One region of the Robertmurraya mesotrionivorans genome, then DNA from elsewhere that is predicted to be linked to it. Evidence: riboswitches for the same ligand, from Rfam matches in the RefSeq annotation. Region 1 holds a riboswitch; each other region holds the start of a gene.

Evidence for each region. A riboswitch is a leader RNA that binds a small molecule or an ion and turns the genes downstream of it on or off. The one in region 1 is predicted to bind cobalamin.
Region 2: linked by a shared signal. The riboswitch ahead of ACRX5O_RS04995 ((2Fe-2S) ferredoxin domain-containing protein) and the one ahead of ACRX5O_RS18320 (ABC transporter substrate-binding protein) in region 1 are both predicted to bind cobalamin.
Region 3: linked by a shared signal. The riboswitch ahead of cobT (nicotinate-nucleotide--dimethylbenzimidazole phosphoribosyltransferase) and the one ahead of ACRX5O_RS18320 (ABC transporter substrate-binding protein) in region 1 are both predicted to bind cobalamin.

Annotation. Positions count from the first base shown of each region.
Region 1 is NZ_JBPCCH010000014.1:7,347-10,603, forward strand. Features, by position in the region: gene ACRX5O_RS18315 (FecCD family ABC transporter permease) at 1-299, opposite strand, end outside; gene ACRX5O_RS18320 (ABC transporter substrate-binding protein) at 262-1,239, opposite strand; cobalamin riboswitch at 1,383-1,568, opposite strand; gene ACRX5O_RS18325 (glycerol-3-phosphate acyltransferase) at 1,816-2,373, shown strand; gene ACRX5O_RS18330 (aminotransferase class V-fold PLP-dependent enzyme) at 2,385-3,257, shown strand, end outside.
Region 2 is NZ_JBPCCH010000002.1:181,834-185,090, forward strand. Features, by position in the region: gene cobJ (precorrin-3B C(17)-methyltransferase) at 1-144, opposite strand, end outside; gene ACRX5O_RS04990 (HoxN/HupN/NixA family nickel/cobalt transporter) at 145-858, opposite strand; gene ACRX5O_RS04995 ((2Fe-2S) ferredoxin domain-containing protein) at 862-1,245, opposite strand; cobalamin riboswitch at 1,357-1,544, opposite strand; cobalamin riboswitch at 1,681-1,873, opposite strand; gene ACRX5O_RS05000 (multidrug effflux MFS transporter) at 2,092-3,257, opposite strand, start outside.
Region 3 is NZ_JBPCCH010000015.1:48,275-51,531, forward strand. Features, by position in the region: gene ACRX5O_RS18965 (iron-containing alcohol dehydrogenase) at 179-1,351, shown strand; cobalamin riboswitch at 1,368-1,547, shown strand; gene cobT (nicotinate-nucleotide--dimethylbenzimidazole phosphoribosyltransferase) at 1,635-2,684, shown strand; gene ACRX5O_RS18975 (FtsX-like permease family protein) at 2,716-3,257, opposite strand, start outside.

The sequences.
Region 1 (3,257 bases):
CTAAGTAAACCTTGAAAGGCAGCTCCAGCAATTGCTAGAGCCGCTCCAACAAGTCCTGCTAAGATAACTCTTGGCAGGCGAATATTCGAAACGATATTTACATGCATTTGGTCAATTCCATCTAGTGAAACAAACGGAAAAAGTTGTGCAAGTAATATTTGAATCGTACTTAAGATAGGAACTTTCACAGTTCCTAGTGAAATGCCTAGTACAATAGCTAACAGGAGAAACGAGGCTCCCATTGTGTATGCTGCTAATCGATTAGTTATTAAATACTTCCGGATATACGGCTTTTGCAAGTTCCTCTACCCCTTCAACGAGCCTTGGCCCAGGTCGTGTTACCAGATCAGAATGAACATCTACAACCTGCTTATTTTTCACGGCAGTCATATCTGCCCAGCCTTCTCTAGAAGTTACTTGACCTACAGGATCTTCGGAGTAGTAGCCGTACGTAGTGATGATTACATCTGGATTTCTCTCAACAATCGATTCTTGGTCGATGCTCGCCCAACCATCTAGATCTCCTGCTGCATTTTCAGCATTGATCACTTGAAGCATAATATCCATGAATGTGTTCTTCCCTGGTGTGTAAATGTCTGGTGCTGGTGAAACTTCAACAAACACTTTTTTCTTTTCGGTTACAGTTGCAGCTTTTTCCTTAATTTCGTCAAGCTTTGCCTTCATAGCAGCTGTTAGCGCTTCTGCTTCTTCTGTTGTTCCTGTCATTTGTCCGATTAGGTTGATTGTTTCGTACACTTCCTCAAAATTCACTGCGTCGTTGACAACAAATACTGTGATTCCAGCATCTTTTAATTGAGTAAGTCCCGCTTCTGCAGATAAAGCTGAAGATTCATGTGCTAAAACAATATCAGGATTTAATGAAACGATTTTTTCCACATTAAATTCCATGCCACCGACTTTTTCAACATTAGCCGTTTCTTCTGGATAGTTATCATAATCAGAGATCCCAACTACCTTCTCACCTAAACCTAATTCATACACGATTTCTGTGTTACTTGGAATTAAAGAAACAATGGTCTTTGGCTCTTCTTCTATAACCACTTCATTGTCTAATGCATCAGTAAGTGTAAGTGGGAAGGCTGCTTGTTGTTCACTTTGTTCCGTTTGACCTTCTGTGTTTTGGTTATCTTCTGCCTTTTCAGTTGCGCTCCCACAACCAGCAAGAATTCCTAGTGATAGTACGAGTATTGCAAATAGTGCGTAAAACTTTTGGCGCATTTTCTTTCCCCCTGTGTTATGTAAAAAATAAAAAGCATCTTCCTACAAAGGCAGGAAGATGCTGGTATGATAGACGTTTTACACTAAATAGAAATCAAATAATAGGTAACGGTCTGCCACACCACTCCTATCCTCGTAGGAAATTCGGTGCATAGCAATAGGCGAGTCTCCTGGCTTATGGTCATTGCTTGCTGCACCTTCCCATACTTTTACGTACAGTGGTATTACTTGCAGCTTGCTCCCATTTACAGTGGCGGGACCGCGTTGGAATTTCACCAACTTCCTTTTTAAGTCTTCAGTATGAAGACACCTACTACTAGTCGAATTATGAAATTTTCTGCTACGTCTGATTATACACTAACAAAGCCCCACAAACGCAACCCCTTTTTAACAAAATGGTGACAGACACCCTTCGTGGACAAAATCGGGCAAAATGTCCACGGAGGGTGTCCGTCACCGCTCGTGGACACTTCGTGCCTTTTTGTCCTCCTGGGGTGGACAGTAACTTCTTATTGTGAAGAGGTTTTGCTTAGCATAATATGGAATATATACAACATAGCGTGGAGGTCATGTTCTATGGTAGTAGTGGGCTATTTCTTCCTTTCCTACTTCATTGGATGCATCATGTTTGGATACATTATTGGAAGATTGTTTGGAAAGATTGATATTCGGAAGGTAGGCAGTGGAAACGTGGGTGCCCGTAATATCGGGCGAAATTTAAATAAGTCGGCCTTTGTCGCTACCTTTTTAGGTGATGCGTCTAAAGGGGCGGCAGTTATCCTTCTTGGTAGAATGCTAGGCTTTTCAGAGGAGATTCAATTAGTTGGATTTTTATTTGTCCTTATAGGACATATTTGGCCCATCACCCTTTCCTTTAAGGGAGGAAAAGGGATCTCTAGCTTCCTCGGAGGAATCATTGCTTTTGAACCGACGGTAACACTTGTCATTCTCGTTAGCTTCGCGATCACATATTCCTTGTTCCGCAGCTTTACTATGGCTGGTCTACTAAGCCTATGCATTCTTCCGGTCTATTTCTTTATTGAGTCTTATACATACACTTCCGTCGGAATGATCGCACTCACAGTAATCACTATTCTTTTTGCTCATCGAACAAATATTAAAGAAAGAGTATAGGGGGAAACCAAATGGGCTTGCTTTTCAAAATTGCAAGAAGCGAAGAAGAAATGGAGCAAATTCACAAACTAAATTATCGTACATTTGTCGAAGAGATTCCACAGCATCCAAAGTCTGATACAGAGAGAAGAGTTGACCCTTTTCACGCTGAAAATACGTACCTTATCTGTCTAAAGAACAAACAACTAATTGGAATGATTGCCGTTCGAGATAAGCGACCTTTTTCCATTGATAAAAAGATTGGTCCTGTAGAAGATCATCTTCCCTTTCAAGCTCATCTATTATGCGAAATTCGCCTCCTCGCTGTTGATGCAAAAAATCGGAACGGCAGAGTGTTTCTAGGACTTTCACAATTATTAGCCAACTACTGTATCAAACAAGGATACGACGCAGCGGTTATATCGGGAACCACCAGACAAACCAAACTTTATACACAACTCGGTTTCACAGTGTTTCATGATCCAGTTGGAACAGAAGATGCACAATTTCATCCCATGTATATCACAAGAGACACCTTTGAAAAACAAGTCTCTTCACGCATAGGGATTTCTTCTAGCCGGTTTATGCCCGGACCTATTATGGTAGCAGATGATGTTACAAAAGCACTTATGAGTCCACCCATTTCTCATCGCTCTAAAGCCTTTCTAACATTATTTAACTCTGTCAAAGAAAAACTTTTGAGATTAACCAAAGCTGCGAATTGTCAGCTTCTTCTTGGGTCTGGAACGTTGGCGAATGAAGTCATCGCCATGCAGCTGAAAAAACTTTCAAACGGAGTCATTTTTATTAACGGGGAGTTTGGAAAGCGACTGCAAGGTCACGCCATCCGTGCTGGTTTATCTTTTGAAAGTTACGAAATACCTTGGGGGACATCATTTACTCTG
Region 2 (3,257 bases), on a different contig from region 1:
ACCGTCTAGTAATCCTTCAATCAGTTCCACATACGTTTTATAGCCAATGATCATATCACTTTCTTGTAGAGCTTTTTTTGCCCGGTCCGTTATATGCTCCTCACTTCCGGGACCAAAACCGATGACTAACAGCTTTCCTTTCAATTACGCTCCTCCTTTCATTAGTTCCACCATCATAAAAATTCCGAGTACTAGGCTATAGGCGCCTGTTACCGTGCCTAATAGTAAAAACAGCTTGTCTTTCACTCTAGCTTTCATAAATCCCCATGATAAACAGAATGTAATTCCTATCGTAGCGATGAGTAACCCAATGACAAATAAAGTCAGTTGAATAAGGGCGACGGTTAAATTATCAAGCCCTATCGCATTAGAAATAATCGCGATTTGCGTAGGGCTTTCTACACCAATGCCGTGAAGAATGCCAATAATAAACGCTCCAATGGCACCGAGCTTTGTAGGTGATAGTTGATTCGTTTTTGTTCCTGATGTCACCTTACTAGCGATGTTGCTGAAAAACTCAACGACAATTCTTAGTCGACTTTTATACTCGTAATCTTTCTTTTGTTGAAAAATTGACCAAATAATAAACATTCCGAGCAAAATAAGGGTGAAGCTAACGAGCATTTCTAGTATTTGCTTCGTTGTATCTGGAAGGTGTAAACCAATATAAATAAATAACACTCCAATAACCATTACAATCATTCCGTGCCCAATCGCATACATCACACCAAGAGTAAGTTGTTTCTTCTTTTGCTGCTCACTGCCAACCATGTCGGCAATCGCTGCTACATGATCTCCGTCGATCCCATGCCTCATGCCAATAAAAACAGCAAGCAGAGCAAACATGATAAATTCCATAGGTTATACCTCTTCTTTCACTTTTTTCGAAATTCCCTCAATACTATCTGAGTTTTCAGGTGCTACGAAGCCTTCCTGGTTGTATGTATAAATAACGGATTCTTTTAGTATCTTTCCTTGTCCGATATGACTCCGAACGATTTCTCGTCCCATGTCCTCTGTAAGTGCTTTATACCAGGTGCCTTCTGGATACACGATGGTGACACAAGCATCCTTGCATCTTCCATTACATCTCGTTCTTGTTGTATGTACTTCGTCGTCTAACTCCAACTGTGTAATTTCATCACGAATCGCTTGCGTTACTTCTTCTCCCCCTTTTCTCATGCAACTACTTCCATTGCAAATCAAGATGTGATGCTTTGTCCCCTTTAAATTCCATGTTGTCATGTTTTCCACTCCCTTAAATTTATCTAATAAAAAAAGCACCCCTACAAATAGAGGTGCATAAGAACATACGGAAGGTATATCTTCTACACATCTACCTATAGTCCCGTAGGTATGTGACACACTTTATAGGAAGGTCTCCTGGCTTTGGTTCCTTGCTTTTGTTACGTCTTCCCGATTTTACTCAGTGACCATTTGTAACAAAGCTCCCCAATACAGTGGCGGGTACCGCGACGGCTTTTCACCGTGCTTCCCTTTTAAGCAAAAGATTTTTCTTTTGCACCTATTAAGTAAACTATGAAGTTATCAACCCAAAGAAAGATTTCCATAAAAAAATCCGCTCACAGGAATGAACGGATGAAACGAAAGCATGAAAAGACAAACAGAAATACGGTCCCTTCTCACCATCGAAACACCTTCTCTATTCCCGGAGAAACTGAAACGTTTAAAAGTAAGACAGGTTTCCTGACTCGTGCTTCTTCCTACTCTAAGACCTTCCCATATTCATACGAATCACATATGTACACAGTGGTATTCTTATTTCGTCCACACTTACAGTTGCGGGTACAGCTCTGGATTTTAACCAGATTCCCTATTAAGCCATCTTGGCATCTTAACTTTTTGGAAAACTATTCAATTAAGTTAGATTCTATATTAGATGAATATTTCTTATTTTTCAACTACTTATATAACGAACACGACAGATTTCCTACTGAAACGGAACCCACATGGCGTTCTAAGTATTAGATGTTTTTATTAATTTAACTTCATACACATGCTCGTAATTTAGTAATTTGAATGATATCTTTAAAAGAAAAGACGCTACCCTTTTTGGATAGCGTCTAGATATTATACTGAGATTTTCCCAGGTTCTTCGATAGCTGGTTTTACGACGGAAGCCTTTCGTACGAAAAGAAAATACGAAAGAAAAGCTAAAAAGCTAGCACCAAAGATTATGGATCCCATCGGAATGGCAGAATTCTCTCCTGCAATGCCTACAAGTGGTGATGAAATAGAGCCTAGGATAAATGGTAGTAACCCTAGTAAGGCCGACGCGCTACCTGCAATATGCCCTTGTGACTCCATGGCAAGTGAAAACGATGTAGTTCCAATAATCCCGATCGAGGCAACGAAGAAGAAGATAGGAATAACAACCGCAATTAAAGGAGCCTTTAGTAATAACGCAACAAGAAGAATGGCACCTGATACATTTGAAATGGTCAGACCTATGACTAAAAATGTCTTTTCAGATATTACGTCTACGAACTTCCCTACTGCCTGACTTCCAAGAATCAAGCCAATTCCGTTCAAACCAAATAATAAGCTGAATACTTGTGGTGAAACTCCATAAATATTTTGATACACAAATGGAGTACCAGAAACATAAGCAAAAATTCCGGCCACAATAAATCCTTGTGTAAAGGCATATCCTGTAAACTGACGATCTTTTAATAAAGTTCCAAAGTTCCTAAATGTTTGCCCAATATTACTTGGTACACGCTTCTCTGTTGGAAGTGATTCTTCCAGCTTTGAAAATACGGTAAAAAATAAAACTAGACCGACAACACTTAAAACGACAAATACTCCCGTCCAATTCGTAAAGGCTAGAATCGCGCCACCTGCAACAGGAGCGATAATTGGACCTAGATTACTTACTAATGTTAATAACGCAAAAAACTTCGTTAATTCTCTTCCGCTAAACTTATCACGAACGACCGCTCTCGATATAACGATCCCGCCTGCTGCTGAAAAGCCTTGCAAGAAACGAGCAGCAATAAAGAAATAAATATTCGGAGCAAATGCACAAATGGCAGAGGCAACTAAATACATAATAAGGAATATTAATAGTGGTTTTTTCCGTCCCTGCACATCACTCATTGGACCGATAATCAATTGCCCCAGTCCTAAGCCCAACAAACAAGAAGTTAAACTAATTTGTACGAAGGATGCCGTTGTACCGAACTCTTCTACAATAGTCGGAAAAGAAGGCAAATACATATCGATGGTAAACGGAC
Region 3 (3,257 bases), on a different contig from region 1:
AAATGTTAAAAATCAAAAATAAACAAAGATATTAACCTGTATTTTTGTTGATTGTATGAAGGTAGGGGAGTAAGATATTAGTATAGGAAGTATAAAGGAAAGGTGTTTTGAAAACCCTTTCGTATTTTTTGAAATTCATTTGTGAAAAAGTGAACAATTGTTGGAGGAGGAAGAAAAGATGAGCAATGCACGTGTGTATTATGTACCAAGCACAAACCTAATGGGCAGAGGCTGTTTAAAAGAACTGCCAGCACTTGTAAAAGAACTGGGTCAGAAAAAGGCATTAGTTGTCACGGATAAGTTCTTGAATCAATCAGGTTTAGCAGGAAAAGTCCTGGCGGAACTAGATACGATTGATCTAGAATATGTCATCTTTGACGATGTAAAACCCAATCCTACTGTCCAAAATGTGTATGAAGGGGTTGAAGTGTTTAAGGAAAATGCTTGTGACTTCATCGTATCTATTGGTGGAGGATCTCCTCAGGATGCTGCAAAGGCAATTGGACTTTATGTAACAAATGGAGGAGATTTACGAGACTATGAAGGTGTTGGAAAGACTAAGAACAAATCGGTTCCGATTGTTGCTGTCAACACTACCGCTGGTACATCCAGTGAATTTACCATTAACTATGTAATTACAGATACGGAACGAGAAGTGAAAATGGTTATGGTAGATAAAAACAGCTTAGTAACTATCTCAGTAAATGACCCAGAACTTATGGTTGATAAACCAGCTGATTTGACCGCTGCGACTGGGGTAGATGCACTAACCCACGCAATTGAAGCGATCGTGACTCCAGGTGCCTTCCCTGTTACAGATGCAACAGCATTAGCTGCTGTTGAAATCATCTTTAACTACTTGCCTCGTGCCGTAAAAGACGGTCATGATATTGAAGCTCGTGAACAAATGACATACGTGATGTTCTTAGCGGGTATTGCATTTAACAATGCAGGACTAGGCTTTGTCCATGCGATGGCGCATCAGCTTGGAGGCGTGTACGATCTTCCACACGGAGTATGTAACGCGATGCTTCTACCGATTGTTGAAAGAGAAAATGCGAAACGTGATCCGAAGAAATTCCGTTTAATTGCAAAAGCAGCAGGTATTCAAGTGGAAGGAAAAACAGATGAGCAATGCGCTGATGAAGTGATTGAAGCGATTAAAGCTCTTTGTAAGGAAGTAGGAATTCCAAGTACCCTTGCAGAGTTGGGTGTAACGGATGTGGATTTAGATAAACTAGCCACGAATGCATTAGCGGATGCTTGTGCACCGGGTAATCCATTCCAGCCAACAAAAGAAGAAGTGATTGAAATGTTTAAAGAGATTGCATCTCCTGTAGTAATGAGCTAATCTGGAATTAATAAATGTAATAATAAAGCAATAAGGTGCCCACATGGGAGAATAGGGAATGAAGTGAAAGTCTTCAGCGGTCCCACCACTGTAAAGGGGAGCTTCAAAGATATGCCACTGGATGAAAGGAATGTCCGGGAAGGCCTTTGAAGCCATGAACCAGAGCCAGGAGACCTGCCTTATTGCTATAAGAATACTAGATGATGGAAAAGTCTGTAGTTTATTCAGCTTGTCTGAATAAACTATGGGCTTTTTTTATTTTTAAAAATAAGGAGAGAGAAACATGGAATTATTACAACAGACGATTGAAAAAATTACGGGGCTTGACCAGGAGATGATGGATGCTGCAAGAGTGAGGGTGGACAACTTAATAAAGCCAGCGAGAAGTTTAGGGAGATTAGAAGATTTAGCTGTACAGCTCGTTGGGATTACTAGAAAACCCATTCCTAGTGTTGATCAAAAAGCAATCATTCTTATGTCGGCCGATCATGGAGTGTACGAGGAGGGAATCACTAATTTTCCTCAAGGAGTCACACTTGCTCAGACACTGAATTTTCCTAAGGGTTTAACCGGTGTTTGCGTAATTGGCAAAGTATCCGGAGCCAAGATTGTAACTGTTGATATAGGCGTGAACGGGGATATTCCAGCAGATGCCGGGGTTATTTTAAAAAAAATCAAATACGGTACCGATAATATAGCCAAAGGACCAGCGATGACAAGAGAAGAGGCCATTCGATCAATAGAGGTAGGAATTGAAATAGCCAATGAGGAAATCGCAAAGGGTGTGCAATTACTTGGAACCGGAGAAATGGGCATTTGTAATACCACTCCGAGCACGGCCATACTATCCGTCATTGGTGGCTTCAAACCAGAAGAAATTACCGGTAGAGGTGCAGGTGTTGGAGATGGAGGCATTAAGCACAAGATAGACGTTATTAAACAAGCAATAAAGGTGAATCAACCGAATCGTGAGGATGGAATTGATGTATTGGCAAAGGTAGGAGGACTTGAAATAGGTGGGATGGCAGGTGTCATGCTTGCGGCAGCGGCCAATAGAGTCCCTGTTGTTGTCGATGGGTATATATCAACGGCGGCAGCGGTCATCGCTGCAACACTTGAACCAAGGGTGAGAGAATACTTAATTCCATCTCATGCATCTGCGGAACCGGGAGGGAAAAGAGGAAGTGAACTTCTAGGGATAAAACCGATCATTCATATGGATTTGTGTTTAGGTGAAGGTTCAGGTGCAGCACTTGCTTTTCCAATCGTCGAGGCAGCATGTAGCATGATGAAACATATGCCCACCTTTGCGGAAGCAGGGATGACCATATAAAAGAAAAAACTCCAGCCTAGATGGGCTGGAGTTAAAGTGCATTTTTGATCACTTTTTTGTAATTAAGCACGGACAGAAATCCGAAGATGGAGTATAAGCCTGTGTATAGAATCATCACTAGTGCCATGGGCGTCCAAAGCTCAGCCCCGAAAAAGAACCAGCCTGATTGAACAGCAAAATAGCTATGGGAAAGACCAATGACTAAAGGAATTCCAAAATTGAATACTTGTTTCAGGCCGATCCCTTTTGTTAAGTCTCCTTGAGTAAAACCGAGCTTACGTAGGATGGTATAATTAGATTTCTCATCTTCGCTTTCGTCCATTTGCTTGAAGTAAAGAATACACCCGGATGTAATAAGAAAGGTAAGTCCAAGGAAACCAACGATGAACATCATGAGCCCCATGAGCATTTTTTGATCAGTGCTCAGTTCCAGCTGTGAATCATTCCCAACCTTTTCTCCTAAATGTAATTGATTAAAAAGATCACTCGCTTGTTGAATCGTCTCTTCTTTCTTCATCTCAATCCCGATAAAGACAGAAGAGTCCCTTTGTACCTCTGGATCTAAGTCTTGTT